One region of the Roseateles sp. GW821-FHT09B06 genome, then DNA from elsewhere that is predicted to be linked to it. Evidence: predicted binding sites of a transcription regulator. Region 1 holds the regulator's gene; the other holds the start of a gene.
The links. The regulator FNR, encoded in region 1, switches genes on or off when oxygen is low (the NO sensors DNR and NnrR bind a similar motif). The targets are predictions, from matches to a motif close to TTGATNNNNATCAA.
Positions count from the first base shown of each region.

Region 2: cyoA (ubiquinol oxidase subunit II) is a predicted target of FNR. The motif match lies at 4,175-4,188, and genes of this name have one in related genera.

Region 1 is NZ_JBWKPM010000050.1:217-7,709, reverse strand. Features, by position in the region: gene ccoN (cytochrome-c oxidase, cbb3-type subunit I) at 1-1,263, shown strand, start outside; gene ccoO (cytochrome-c oxidase, cbb3-type subunit II) at 1,277-1,894, shown strand; gene AC07OQ_RS24105 (cbb3-type cytochrome oxidase subunit 3) at 1,906-2,067, shown strand; gene ccoP (cytochrome-c oxidase, cbb3-type subunit III) at 2,060-2,968, shown strand; gene ccoG (cytochrome c oxidase accessory protein CcoG) at 2,978-4,456, shown strand; gene AC07OQ_RS24090 (hypothetical protein) at 4,483-4,746, shown strand; gene AC07OQ_RS24085 (hypothetical protein) at 4,808-4,999, shown strand; gene fnr (fumarate/nitrate reduction transcriptional regulator Fnr) at 5,000-5,815, opposite strand; gene hemN (oxygen-independent coproporphyrinogen III oxidase) at 5,914-7,329, shown strand; partial or broken gene AC07OQ_RS24070 (urease accessory protein UreH domain-containing protein) at 7,342-7,493, shown strand, end outside.
Region 2 is NZ_JBWKPM010000001.1:280,376-287,868, forward strand. Features, by position in the region: gene AC07OQ_RS01465 (HvfC/BufC family peptide modification chaperone) at 1-675, opposite strand, end outside; gene AC07OQ_RS01470 (MbnB/TglH/ChrH family RiPP precursor modification enzyme) at 672-1,559, opposite strand; gene AC07OQ_RS01475 (BufA1 family periplasmic bufferin-type metallophore) at 1,585-1,869, opposite strand; gene AC07OQ_RS01480 (sigma-70 family RNA polymerase sigma factor) at 1,996-2,562, shown strand; gene AC07OQ_RS01485 (anti-sigma factor family protein) at 2,568-2,762, shown strand; gene AC07OQ_RS01490 (MFS transporter) at 2,805-4,136, opposite strand; gene cyoA (ubiquinol oxidase subunit II) at 4,248-5,309, shown strand; gene cyoB (cytochrome o ubiquinol oxidase subunit I) at 5,356-7,359, shown strand; gene cyoC (cytochrome o ubiquinol oxidase subunit III) at 7,385-7,493, shown strand, end outside.

The sequences.
Region 1 (7,493 bases):
CGCCCGCTGCACACCAATGCGGTGATCTTCGCCTTCGGCGGCTGCGCGCTGTTTGCCACCGCCTATCACGTGGTGCAGCGCACCGGCCAGACCCGGCTGTTCGCGCCCAAGCTGGCCTGGGCCACCTTCTGGGGCTGGCAGCTGGTGATCGTGGCGGCCGCGATCACCTTGCCGCTGGGCATGACCAGCGGCAAGGAATACGCCGAGCTGGAATGGCCGATCGACATCCTGATCACCCTGGTGTGGGTCAGCTACGCGATCGTGTTCTTCGGCACCGTGGGCATCCGCAAGGTCAGGCACATCTATGTGGCCAACTGGTTCTTCGGCGCCTTCATCATCGCGGTGGCCCTGCTGCACCTGGTGAACAGCGCGGCGCTGCCGGTCAGCTGGACCAAGAGCTACTCGGCCTATGCCGGCGTGCAGGATGCGATGGTGCAGTGGTGGTACGGCCATAACGCGGTGGGCTTCTTCCTGACCGCGGGCTTCCTCGGGATGATGTACTACTACATCCCCAAGCAGGCCGAGCGCCCGGTCTACAGCTACCGCCTGTCGATCGTGCACTTCTGGGCGCTGATCTTCACCTATATGTGGGCGGGCCCGCACCACCTGCACTACACCGCGCTGCCCGACTGGGCGCAGAGCGTGGGCATGGTGTTCTCGCTGGTGCTGCTGGCGCCCAGCTGGGGCGGCATGATCAACGGCGTCATGACCCTCAGCGGCGCCTGGCACAAGCTGCGCGACGACCCGATCCTGAAGTTCCTGATCGTCTCGCTGAGCTTCTACGGCATGTCGACCTTCGAGGGCCCGATGATGTCGATCAAGACGGTCAACGCGCTGTCGCACTACACCGACTGGACCGTCGGCCATGTGCACAGCGGCGCGCTCGGCTGGGTGGGCCTGATCTCGATGGGCTCGCTGTACCACCTGATCCCGCGCATGTATGGCCGCACCGAGATGTTCAGCAAGCGCGCGATCGAGCTGCACTTCTGGATCGCGACGCTGGGCATCGTGCTCTATATCGCCGCGATGTGGATCGCCGGCGTGATGCAGGGCCTGATGTGGCGCGCCACCAATCCGGACGGCACGCTGGTCTACAGCTTCGTCGAGAGCGTCAAGGCCAGCTATCCCTTCTACGTGATCCGCCTGGCGGGCGGCCTGCTGTACCTCGGCGGCATGTGCGTGATGGCCTGGAACGTGTTGATGACGGCGCGTATCGGCCGCTACGAGCCGGTGCGCGTGCCTGCCGCCGTCGCTCACGCCTGAGGAGGAGCCCAAGATGACAACGAAATCCGTGAGCGGTCACGAGAAAATCGAGACCAGCAACTTCCTGATGATCGTGCTGGTGCTGCTGACCGTGCTGGTCGGCGGCGTCGTCGAGATCGTGCCGCTGTTCTTCCAGCGTTCCACGACCGAGGCCGTGCCGGGGCTCAAGCCCTACACGCCGCTGCAGCTGGCTGGGCGCGACATCTATGTCCGCGAGGGCTGCTACAACTGCCACTCGCAGATGATCCGCCCCTTCCGCGCCGAGACCCTGCGCTACGGCCATTACTCGACGGCCGGCGAATTCGTCTACGACCGTCCCTTCCAATGGGGCAGCAAGCGCACCGGCCCGGACCTGCAGCGCGTCGGCGGCCGCTACAGCGACGAATGGCACCGCATCCACCTGATCAATCCGCGCGATCTGGTGCCCGAGTCCAATATGCCGGCCTACCCCTGGCTCGCCAGCGCCGGCGTGAACCCGGCAGAGATGGCGCCCAAGCTGCAGGCCCTGCGTACGCTGGGCGTGCCCTACAGCGACGCCGACGTGGCCGGCGCGGCCGAGGCCGTCAAGGGCAGGAGCGAGCTGGAGGCGGTGATCGCCTATCTCCAGGTCCTCGGCACGGCCCTGAAGTGAGGGACTCAGTGATGGACATCAATGACCTGAGAAGCGCCGTCACCGTGCTGCTGCTGCTGATGTTTGCGGCCATCGTGGCCTGGGTGTACAGCAGCAAGCGCGACGCGCATGCCTTCGACGAACTGGCGGCCCTGCCCTTGCAGGACGAGGCTGGAGTGACAAGCAATGAGTAGCGACTTTTTCTCCAACGGTTGGTCCTGGTTTGTCGCCGCGACCACGATCGGCGGCCTGCTGTTCTGCCTGCTGCTGCTGATCATCGCGGCGCGTCGCCGTGTGATGGCCGGCGACAACACCACCGGCCATATCTGGGACGAGGATCTGCGCGAGCTGAACAACCCGCTGCCGCGCTGGTGGATGGGTCTGTTCGTGTTGACCGTGCTGTTCTCCGGCATCTACCTGGCGCTCTACCCGGGCCTGGGCAGCGCGGCCGGCACGCTGGGGTGGAGCAGCACGGGCCAGTACGAGACCGAGCAGGCCAAGGCCCGCGCGGCGCTGGCCGAGGTCTATGCCAAGTACCGGGCGATGCCGGTCGACAAGCTGGCCGGCGACGCCAACGCCATGGCCATGGGCGAGCGCATCTTTGCCAACAACTGCGCCAGCTGCCATGGCTCGGACGCCAAGGGCAGCAAGGGCTTTCCCAACCTGAGCGACGGCGACTGGCTCTACGGCGGCGCGCACGAGACCATCATGGAGACCATCGCCAAGGGCCGCACCGGCGTGATGCCCCCGATGGCGGCCGCGGTGGGCAATGCCGACGATGTGCGCAATCTGGCCCACTATGTGCTGAGCCTGTCCGGCAGCCCGCACAACTCGGTGGCGGCGCAACTGGGCAAGGACAAGTTCGGCGCCTGCGCGGCCTGCCATGGCCCCGGTGGCAAGGGCAACCCGGCCCTGGGAGCGCCGAACCTGAGCGACAAGGTGTGGCTGCACGGCTGGGGCGAGGACGCCGTGGTGGCGATGATCAACGGCGGCAAGAACAATCAGATGCCGGCCCATGAGGCGCGCCTGAGCCCCGAGCAGATCCGGGTGCTGGCGGCCTATGTCTGGGGCCTGTCGCATGCCGCCAAGCAGTAAGGCCATCCGATGAGCAGTCCGGGCCGTCCCCGCGCCAAGGTCATCCCGCTGCAGCCCGTCGATGCGGGCAGCGGCGAGCTGGTGTCGCTGTACCAGTCGGAAGGAAAGATCCATGCCCGCGCGGTGCATGGCTGGTTCGCCGCCTGGCGCTGGGCTCTGGTCTGGATCACGCAGCTGGTGTTCTACGGTCTGCCCTGGCTGGAGTGGAACGCCCGCCAGGCGGTGCTGTTCGACCTGGGCGCGCGGCGCTTCTACATCTTCGGCCTGGTGCTGTATCCGCAGGACTTCATCTACCTGACGGCCCTGCTGCTGGTCTCGGCCTATGCACTGTTCTTCTTCACCGCGGTGGCGGGGCGGCTGTGGTGCGGCTACGCCTGCCCGCAGACGGTCTACACCGAGATCTTCATGTGGGTGGAGCAGAAGTTCGAGGGCGACCGCCATGCGCGCATCAAGCTCGACGCGGCGCCCTGGGGGCTGAACAAGCTCTGGCGCAAGGGCGGCAAGCAGCTGGTCTGGATTGCCATCGGCCTGTGGACCGGCTTCAGCTTCGTCGGCTACTTCACGCCGATCAAGGAACTGGGCCGCGAGCTGCTGTCCTTCGGCCTAGGCCCCTGGGAATGGTTCTGGGTGCTGTTCTACGGCTTCGCCACCTATGGCAATGCCGGCTATATGCGCGAGCAGGTGTGCAAATACATGTGCCCCTACGCGCGTTTCCAGAGCGCGATGTTCGACCGTGACACGCTGATCATCAGCTATGACGCCGAGCGCGGCGAGCCGCGCGGTTCGCGCTCCAAGAAGGCCGATCTAAAGGCCCTGGGCCTGGGCTCCTGCATCGACTGCACGCTGTGCGTGCAGGTCTGCCCCACCGGCATCGACATCCGCAAGGGCCTGCAGTACGAGTGCATCGGCTGCGCGGCCTGCATCGACGTCTGCAATGACGTGATGGACAAGATGAGCTATCCGCGCGGCCTGATCCGTTACGACACCGAAAACGGCCTGGCCCAGCACCTGAGCCGCGCCCAGCGCTGGCGCCGTGTGCTGCGCCCGCGGGTGCTGATCTACGGTGCCGTGTTGCTGCTGCTCAGCGGTGCGATGCTGGCCGGCCTGGCGCTACGCGCGCCGTTCCGGGTCGATGTGCTGCGCGACCGCGCCGCGCTGGCGCGCCTGGTCGACGAGGGCCGGATCGAGAACATCTACCGCCTGCAGATCATGAATGCCACCGAGCGCGTGCAGCGCTACCGGGTCGGCGTCGAGGGCCTGCCCGGGCTGGCGCTGGCCAAGCCCCTGGAACTGGAACTGATGCCGGCCGAGGGGCGCTGGGTCGCGCTGGCGCTGCGCCTGCCGCCCGACAGCGCGGCCCGCGCCGGCGCCGGTGCCCATCCCATCCATTTCGAGATCCTGCGCGCGGCGGCGTCCGGCGCGGAGGCGAGCGCGGGCGATGACGCCCGCTCGGTGCGCGAGAAGTCCACCTTCGTGGTGCCGCGCTGAAGCACGCGAGTCAAAGGAGAGAGATCATGTCGAGCAAGCCCTCCGCGAGCCCCGCCGACCCGGCTGCGCCGCGCCCCTGGTGGCGCGAACGCATGATGTGGTTGGTGGTCGGCGGCCCCGGCGCCGTCGTGCTGGCCTCCATCGCCACCCTGGTGCTGGCCATCACCCATCCCGATCCGGTGATCGAGACCCGGGTCGGGCCCTCGGCCGACATGCGCCAGAGCCAGGCCCTGGAGCCGGCGGTCAAGGCGCGCAACCATGCGGCCACCGGCGCTGCTCGGCCTCGCTAGCATGGACGGCGCGGCCGGCCCGGTCGGGCAATCGCGGCCATCGCGGCAATCGCGCCGGCTGATGGCGGCGCTGTGGCCCTCGTTCCTGATGGCGGGCGTGCTGGAGGGGCTGCTGTTCAGCCTGCTGGACCCGGCCGTGCTGGCCGGACCGGCGGGCCTGTCCGCGACCGCGGTCTACAGCCTGGCCTTCCTGTGCTTCTGGGCGGTCACGGCCCTGACTTCGGGCCTGAGCCTGCTGCTGGCAGGCGAATGATCAGCAGTTCGTGCTGTTGATCAGGCGCTGCAGCCCGGCCTGGTCGAGGATGCGGATCTGGCGCTGCTTCACGTCCAGCAGGCCTTCCTCCTGGAACTTGGAGAAGGTGCGCGACACCGTTTCGAGCTTCAGGCCCAGATAGCTGCCGATCTCCTCGCGCGTCATGCGCAGCACCAGGCTGGAGGCCGAGAAGCCGCGCGCCTGCAGGCGCTGGGTCAGGTTCAGCAGGAAGGCCGCCAGGCGCTCCTCGGCGCGCATGCTGCCCAGCAGCAGCATCACGCCATGATCGCGCACGATCTCGCGGCTCATGATCTTGTGGAACTGGTGCTGCAGGTCGGTGAACTCGCGCGACAGCTCTTCCAGCTGGCCATAGGGGATCACGCAGACCTGGGAGTCCTCCAGCGCGACCGCGTCGCAGGAATGGCGGTCGTTGCTGATGCCGTCCAGCCCCAGCAGCTCGCCGGCCATCTGGAAGCCGGTCACCTGGTCGCGCCCGTCCTCTGCCGACACGCAGGTCTTGAAGAAGCCGGTGCGCACAGCGTACAGCGACTGGAAAGTGTCGCCGGTGCGGAACAGGGTGTCGCCGCGGGCCACGTTGCGGCGCGTGGCCACCAGGCTGTCGAGCTGCTCCAGATCCTGCTTCGACATGCCCACCGGCAGGCACAGCTCGCGCAGATTGCAGCTGGAGCAGGCCACCTTGAAGGGCTCGATCTTGATCGGGGGGATCGCGTTGGCGTTCCTGGCCGCCACCCGGCCGGAGCATTCGGCGCCGTTGGCGCTGGCGGGATCCTGCGAGGCTTCTATCGATGTGGACATGATGCTCCTTAAACTTGCAGCGATTGTTGTCGCGGTTTCTCGCATCGGGCTTGATGCACATCAAGGACCCTTTGCTGCCGGCTTGGCAAAGTGGGCCCATGCCTTCCTGCACAACAATTTCCACCGCCGGCCCGGTCATCAACCCGGAGCTGCTGCGCCGATACGATATTGCGGGGCCGCGCTACACCTCCTATCCGACCGCCGATCGCTTCGTCGAGGCCTTCACGGTCCAGCATTATGAACAGGCCCTGGCCCAGCGCGCCAGCGGGGCCCTGGTGGGCGGGGGGGCGCCGCTGTCGCTGTATGTGCATGTGCCCTTCTGCGAATCGGTCTGCTACTACTGCGCCTGCAACAAGGTCATCACCCGCCATCACGAGCGCGCCACCGAGTATCTGCAGGCCCTGGTCAGCGAGATGGACCTGACCCTGGCGCAACTGGGGCGTGCGCCGGCGGTGTCGCAGCTGCACCTGGGCGGCGGTTCGCCGACCTTTCTGAGCGATGCCGAACTGAGCCGCCTGATGCAGGACCTGCGCGAGCGCTTCCGGCTGGAGGCGGGTGCGGAAATCTCGATCGAGGTGGATCCGCGCACCGTCAGCACCGAACGCCTGGCGCATCTGCGGACCCTGGGCTTCAACCGGCTGAGCTTCGGCGTGCAGGATTTCGACCCGGCCGTGCAGCAGGCCGTGCACCGCCAGCAGAGCCACGCCGAGGTGGCGGCCCTGATGGGCGCAGCGCGCACATTGGGCTTCGAGTCCACCAATGTCGACCTGATCTACGGCCTGCCGCTGCAGACGCCGGCCTCCTTCGAGCGCACGGTCGCCCAGGTGGCGGCGCTCAGACCCGACCGCATCGCGCTCTACGGTTATGCGCATCTGCCGGAGCGCTTCAAGCCGCAACGGCGCATCGACAGTGCCCAGCTGCCCCAGGCCGGCGACAAGCTGGCGATGCTGTCGGGCGCGATCGCCGGCTTCATCGCCCAGGGCTACAGCTATATCGGCATGGACCATTTCGCGCTGCCCACCGACTCGCTGGCCGTGGCCAAGCGCCAGGGCCGGCTGCACCGCAACTTCCAGGGCTACAGCACCCAGGCCGACTGCGACCTGATCGGTCTGGGCGTCTCGGCCATCGGCCGGGTCGGCGCCACCTACAGCCAGAACGCCAAGACCCTGGACGAGTACTACGAGACGCTGCGCCAGGGGCGCCTGCCGGTGGTGCGCGGTCTGGCGCTGAACCGCGACGACCTGGTGCGGCGCGCGGTGATCATGGCCCTGATGTGCCAGGGGCGGGTGGAGTTCGAATCGATCGAACTGTCCCACCTGATCAAGGTGCCCGAGTATTTCCGCACCGAGCTGGAGCGCCTGGCGCCGCTGCAGGAGGCCGGCATGGTGATCCTGTCGCCGGGCGCCATCGAGGTGACCGCGCTGGGCTGGTACTTCGTGCGCGCGGTGGCGATGGTGTTCGACCGCTATCTGCAGGCCGACCGCACGCGCGCGCAGTTCTCCAAGATCATCTGACGGCGTCGCGGCATGGACGCTGCACTGCTCGCCTCCGCAGCCCTGATGGGCCTGGCCGGCTCCCCGCATTGCGTGGCGATGTGCGGTGCGGCCTGTGCCGGCCTGGCCGGCGGCGAACGGCGCGCCGCCTGGGGCTTCCAGCTGGCGCGGGGGGCGAGCTATGC
Region 2 (7,493 bases), on a different contig from region 1:
CGCCCACAGCCAGCCCTCGCGCAGGGCGGCCTGCAGCCATTGGGAGAAGTCGAAATCCGGATGCGCGGCCAGGCAGCCGTCCAGCGCCGCGCCGAGGCTCTGGCCCGCCAGCAGGCGCGCGAAGAAATCGGCGGGGCCCGCCTCCAGCTCCAGCGTCTCGGCGCGCCAGACGCGCCGCCACACCAGCCGCTGCGGCGGGAGCAGTTGCAGCCCGGGGCGCAACGCCAGGCGCAGCCGTTCCGGCGCTTCCTGCCCCAGCAATGGCAGGGTGTCGGCATCCAGCTCGGCATCGGCCGCCCGCTCGGCTTCATGCAGCGCCCATTCCAGGCGCGCCAGCGCCGGCGGCTCGGCGTCCATGCCGGGCTGCGCCTCCAGAAAGTCGGGCAAGTCCTGACCCCAGCGGCCCAGGTCGCCGCAGCGCGGCGGCCGCTGGCGCCAGAAGGCCCAGGCCATCGCGGCGAACTGCGTCTCGCCCAGCAGCGCATGCAGGCGCGGAAATGCGGCCGTCAATGCCTTGTCCGCCAGGGCCTGCGCATTGCGCCGGTAGGCCCGCAGCCCGGCCGCCGCGCCGCCGGCGATGCCGGCCGGGCTTGTCAGCCCCGCAGGCAAGGCACCGCTGTCGAGGGCGGCCAGCAGGGCCCGCTGGCGCCGGGCTTCGCGCGCGGTTGCGTTCATGGCCGCGCCCTCCCGAGCGCCGCGGCCGCGACGGCATCGGCACGGGCGGCCTCCTCCAGCAGCACCGCCAGCGCGGGGATCTCGGTGTCCCATTCGATCAGGCTGGGCACCGGGCCGAATCGGCGCAGCGCATGGGCATGCACGGCCCAGACCGTCTCGCAGACCCGGCTGCCATGGTTGTCGATCACGATGCCGTCCAGGCGGGCATGCCCGGCCAGGTGGATCTCGCCCACGCTGCCGGGCCGCAACGCGTCGATCCAGGCGCAGGCCTCGCGCAGCGCGCCCGCTTCGGCGCCCTCTTGATCGGGGTCCTCTTGGTCGGGACGGCGGTTGAGCGCATTGACGACCAGGTTGTTGACATCCAGCAGCAGGCCGCAGCCGCTGCGCGCGCTGAGCGCATTGAAGAACTCCGGCTCGGCCAGCGCGTCGTCGTCCCAGGCCAGGTAGGCGCTGAGGTTCTCGACCAGCAGCGGCCGCCGCAGGCGCTCCTGCACCCGCTGCACGTTCGCCACCATGATCGCCAGGCTGGCCTCGGTGAAGGCGATGGGCAGCAGGTCGTTGGCATGACGGCCCGGCGCGCACGCAAAACTGGCGTGATCGGACACGCGCAGCGGCTCGATGCGTTCGACCAGGCCGGCCAATTTCTCCAGATGGGCCTCGTCCAGCCCGCCGGCCGAGCCCAGCGACAGGCCCACGCCATGCAGGCTGACCGGGTATTGCGCGCGGCCCGCGGCCAGCACCTGCAGGGCCGCGCCGCCCGGCGCGAAGAAGTTCTCCGAATGCACCTGCAGGAAGCCCAGGCGCGGCCGCTCGCGCAGCAGCGCCTCGTAATGCGGCTGGCGCCAGCCGATGCCGGCCGGGCTCTGCAGGGCGTCCGGGCTCATCGCAGCTTCATCGCGGGTTCGCCGCTTACTTCTTCATGGCCAGCTTGGCCTTGGCCTCGTCGCTCGTCAGGCCCTTCATGTCCTTGCAGCTGCCCTTGTTCACGTACTTCCATTCGTCGGGGGACATGTCCATCTTCGACTGGCCCGCGCAGGAATGGCTGCCCGAGAGGTTGGCGCAGTCGTTCTGGCCGGCCTTGGCGATGCCGTAGCACTTCTCCTTGCCGCTGTCCTGCGCGGCCGCCTGGGCCGAGAAACCCATGGCCAGCGCGGCGGCCAGGGCAGAGGACACGATGTGCGATGTGGTGTTCATGGAAAACTCCTTGTGGGATCAGGGATCGAAGGCAGCAAGCGCGTCATGCGCTGCTGTGGCCTGCGTCGCGGCAGGCGCCGAAGTCCTTACACTGCGCCGAACAAAAGCTACGCCGACAGGCCTCGCATGACCGATTTCGCCCAGGCCCTGGAAGCGCTGCGCCCGCAGCTGCTGAAGTACGCCCGCATGCAGCTGCACAACCCGGCCTGGGCCGAAGATGCGGTGTCCGAGACCCTGCTGGCCGCGCTGGAGAGACCGCTGGCCTTCGCCGGCCAGTCGCAGCTCAAGACCTGGCTGGTCGGCATCCTCAAGCACAAACTGGTCGACCAGATCCGGCGCAATTGCCGCGAGCTCTCGAGCACGCCGGAAGACGGCGTCGACCTCGACGAGGAGCTGTTCCGGGCCGACGGCCACTGGCGCGAGGCACCGCAGGACTGGGGCGACCCCGAGGCGGCCTTGCGGCAGCTGGAGTTCATCAGGGTGCTGGAGGCCTGCGTCGAGCATCTGCCCGGCCAGCAGGGGCGCCTGTTCATGATGCGCGAGTGGCTGGAACTGGAGACCGACGAGATCTGTAAGGTCCTGGCCATCAGCCCGACCAATCTCTGGGTCATGCTGCATCGCGCACGCCTGCGTCTGCGCGAATGCCTGCAGCTGAACTGGTTTACCCCCACATCGTCCCATCGCCCCGCCTGATCGCCATGCTGCTGCGTCGAACCTGCCGCGAAGTCACCGCCCTGGTGCTGCAAGCCCAGGACCGCGCCCTGCCCTGGCACGAACGCCTGGCCGTGCGCCTGCACATGCTGATCTGCCAGGCCTGCCCGCGCTTCGCCGCCCAGGTGGCACTGATGCGCCGCGCCAGCGCGCGCTGGCGCGCCTATTCCGAATCGGACTGACAGCGCAGCCGCCCCAACGGAGCCCGCGGGGCCGGCGAGAGCTTAATCTCGCAATGCCAGCGCCCGGTTGGCGCGCAGCGCCAGCAGGGTGCAGGCCACGCCGGACAGCAGGTACAGGGTCACCGCCTCCAGCCCGAAATGGGCGGACAGCCCCAGCGCCACCAGCGGCGCGAACGCCGCACCGACCAGCCAGGCCAGATCGGCGGTCAGCGCCGCGCCGGTGTAGCGCAAATGCAGCTCGAAGTTGGAGGTCACCGCGCCCGAGGACTGGCCGTAGGACAGGCCCAGCAGCACGAAGCCGGTGATGATGTAGATGTCCTGCCCGACCCGGCCGCCTTCCAGCAGCGTGGGCGCCAGCAGGCTGAACAGGCCGATCGCGATGGCCAGGATGCCCAGCAGGCGGCGGCGCCCGATGCGGTCGGCGATCAGGCCCGAGACCGGCATTGCCGCCGCGGCCATCACCGCGCCGAACACCTGGATGGCCAGGAACTCGGCGACGCTCTGCTCCGAATACAGCAGGATCCAGGACAGCGGGAACACCGTGACGATGTGGAACAGCGCGTAGCTGGCCAGCGCCGCGAAGGCGCCGATCAGGATGTTGGAGCCCTGGGTCGACAGCAGCTCACCCACATCGCAGGGCTCCAGCTCGTGGCTGTCCATATTGCGTTCGTACTCATGCGTCACCACCAGGCGCAGGCGCGCGAACAGCGCCACCACATTGATCGCGAAGGCGGCGAAGAAGGGATAGCGCCAGCCCCAGTCGAAGAAGTCGCTGCTGGAGAGATTGCTCCACAAATAGGCAAACAGGCTGCCCGCCACCACGAAACCGAGCGGCGCGCCCAGCTGACCCAGCATCGCGTACCAGCCGCGCTTGCCCTGGGGCGCGTTCAGCGCCAGCAGCGAGGGCAGCCCGTCCCAGGAACCGCCCAGGGCCAGGCCCTGGCCGATGCGGCAGGCCGCCAGCAGCGCGATCGCCGCGAAGCCCGCCGTGGTGTAGCCCGGCAGCAGGGCCATGCCCACGGTCGAGCTGCCCAGCAGGAACAGCGCCACGGTCAGCTTGGCGCTGCGCCCGAAGCGGCGCTGGATCCACATGCCGGCCAGCGTGCCCAGCGGCCGCACGACAAAGGCCAGGGAGAACACCGCGAAGGCCCACAGCGTACCCTCCAGCCGCCCCATGTGCGGGAAGAAGATGGCCGGGAACACCAGCACCGAGGCGATGCCGTAGACGAAGAAATCGAAGTACTCGGACGCCCGGCCGATGATCACGCCGACGGCGATGTCGCCCGGCGCCAGGGCCGCGTCCTCGGCGGATTGCGGCTTGTGGTCCGGCACGGCCGGGAAACGGGCGGGGGGGGTAATGCTGGTACTGGACATGACAGATGACTGACTGGCTGGGACAAAATGTCCTATCGATGATCTGCATCAATCAGGATACATTCGCGCCCGGCACACAACTATTGTTTACCCGCGGATCTGGTTTTCCCGATGTCGTCAACGCCCCTGATCAACAAAATCCTTGGCCGCCTCGGCCTCGCCGCCCTGGCCGCTCCGTTGGCAGCGTGCAACACCGTGGTGATGAACCCTTCCGGTGACATCGCCGCGCAGCAGGCCCAGCTGATCGTCACCTCGACCCTGCTGATGCTGATCATCATCGTGCCGGTGATCGCGCTGACCATCCTCTTCGCCTACCGCTATCGCCAGTCCAACACCCAGGCCAGCTACAGCCCGGACTGGCACCATTCCACCCGCCTGGAGCTGCTGATCTGGGGCGCGCCGCTGCTGATCATCATCGCGCTGGGCGCGATCACCTGGATCAGCACCCACAAGCTCGACCCCTACCGCCCGCTGGACCGCATCGACGCCAACCGTGCGGTGCCGGCCGACGTGTCGCCGCTGGTGGTCGAGGTGGTGTCGCTGGACTGGAAGTGGCTGTTTCTCTACCCCGAGCAGGGCATCGCCACGGTCAACGAACTGGCCGCACCGGTGGACCGCCCGATCCAGTTCAAGCTCACCTCGTCCACGGTGATGAACGCCTTCTACGTGCCGGCGCTGGCCGGCATGATCTACACGATGCCGGGCATGGAAACCCAGCTGCACGGGGTGATCAACAAGGCGGGGGTCTACGACGGCTTCTCCTCGAACTTCAGCGGCGACGGCTTCTCGCACATGCGCTTCAAGTTCCATGGCCTGTCGAACGCCGAATTCGACGCCTGGGTCGCGCGCAACAAGGCCGAGGGCGGCGAGCTGAGCCGCGACGCCTACCTGAGCCTGGAAAAGCCCAGCGAGAAGGAAGCCGTGCGCCGCTATGCCAGCGTGGCCAAGGGCCTGTATGACGCCATCCTGAACCGCTGCGTCGACGGCAGCAAGATGTGCATGGCCCAGATGATGGCCATCGACGCCAGCGGCGGCGGCGGCAAGGGCGCCATCGACGGCCTGGCCAGCCGGCCCTGGCGCGACGACCAGACCCGCAGCTACGTGGCCGCCCTATGCACGCCCGAGAACGCCGGCCAGTATGCGGCGCAGCTCGCATCCGTCCGCCAACCCTGAACGGCGGCGCTGAATCGCGGCCCAAGAATTACCGAGAAGATCCACGATGCTCGACGCACAACAGCTCATCTTCGGGCGCCTCAGTTGGGAGGCGATCCCCTTTCATGAACCGATCCTGGTCGGCACCTTCGCCGCCGTCCTGCTGGGCGGCCTCGGCCTGCTCGCGCTGCTGACCAAGTACCGCCTCTGGGGTCCGCTGTGGCACGACTGGCTCACCAGCATCGACCACAAGAAGATCGGCATCATGTACATCGTGCTGGGCATCGTCATGCTGCTGCGCGGTTTTTCCGACGCGCTGATGATGCGTGCCCAGCAGGCCATCGCCTTCGGCGGCGAGGCCGGCTTCCTGCCGCCGCACCACTACGACCAGGTCTTCACCGCCCACGGCGTGATCATGATCTTCTTCGTGGCCATGCCCCTGGTGACCGGCTTCATGAACTACGTGGTGCCGCTGCAGATCGGCGCGCGCGACGTGGCCTTCCCCTTCCTGAACAACTTCAGCTTCTGGATGACGGCCGGCGGCGCGGTGCTGGTGATGATGTCGCTGTTCGTCGGCGAGTTCGCCCGCACCGGCTGGCTGGCCTTCCCGCCGCTGTCGGGCATCCTGGCGAGTCCGGGCGTCGGGGTGGACTACTACATCTGGGCGCTGCAGGTCGCGGGGGTCGGCACGACCTTATCGGGCATCAACCTGATCGTCACCATCATCAAGATGCGTGCGCCGGGCATGAACCTAATGAAGATGCCGGTCTTCACCTGGACCTCGCTGTGCACCAACGTGCTGATCGTGGTGAGCTTCCCGGTGTTGACCGCGACCCTGGTGCTGCTGTCGCTGGACCGCTACCTGGGCACGAATTTCTTCACGACGGACCTGGGCGGCAACGCCATGCTGTACGTGAACCTGATCTGGATCTGGGGCCACCCCGAGGTCTACATCCTGGTCCTGCCCTGCTTCGGCATCTTCTCCGAGGTGGTGGCCACCTTCGCGCGCAAACGCCTGTTCGGCTATGCCTCGATGGTCTACGCGACGGTGGTGATCACGATCCTGTCCTACCTGGTCTGGCTGCACCACTTCTTCACGATGGGCTCGGGCGCCAGCGTCAACAGCTTCTTCGGCATCACGACGATGATCATCTCGATCCCGACCGGAGCGAAGATCTTCAACTGGCTGTTCACGATGTACCGCGGCCGCATCAAGTTCGAGCTGCCGATGATGTGGACCATCGCCTTCATGATCACCTTCGTGATCGGCGGCATGACCGGCGTGCTGCTGGCCGTGCCCCCGGCGGACTTCGTGCTGCACAACAGCCTGTTCCTGATCGCGCATTTCCACAACGTGATCATCGGCGGCGTGCTGTTCGGCCTGTTCGCGGGCATCTACTTCTGGTTCCCCAAGGCCTTCGGCTTCCGCCTCGACCCGTTCTGGGGCAAGCTGTCCTTCTGGTTCTGGGTCATCGGCTTCTACTTCGCCTTCATGCCGCTGTATGTGCTGGGCCTGATGGGCGTGACCCGCCGTATGAGCCAGTTCAGCGATCCCTCGCACCAGATCTGGTTCCAGATCGCCGCCTTCGGCGCCGTGCTGATCGCCCTGGGCATCGCCAGCATGCTGATCCAGTTCTACGTCAGCTTCAGGAAGCGCGAGCAGCTGCGCGACGCGAGCGGCGACCCCTGGGACGGCCGCACGCTGGAATGGGCGACCGCCTCGCCGCCTCCGGCCTACAACTTCGCCTTCACCCCGGTGGTCCACGACCTGGATGCCTGGACGGACATGAAGAAGCGCGGCGCCGTGCGCCCGACCGGCGGTTTCGTGGACATCCACATGCCCAAGAACACCGGCGCGGGCGTGGTCATCGCGGCGCTGGCCACCCTGCTGGGTTTCGCGATGATCTGGCATATGTGGCTGGTGGCCGGCGTGAGCTTCGCGGTGCTGGTGATCGCCGCCATCGTGCACACCTTCAACTACCACCGCGACTACTACATCAAGGCTGACGAGGTGACGCGCAGCGAGGACGCGCGCACCCGGCAGCTGGCGGCCCTGCCGGCCCAGGCCTGAGAAGCCCACAAGAGCGACAGCAACCATGCAAGCAACGCAAACCCTGAGCGGGGCGACGGCCCCGCGCTTCTACGACGACGGCAGCCACCATCCGCAGCAGGGCACCCTGCTGGGCTTCTGGATCTACCTGATGA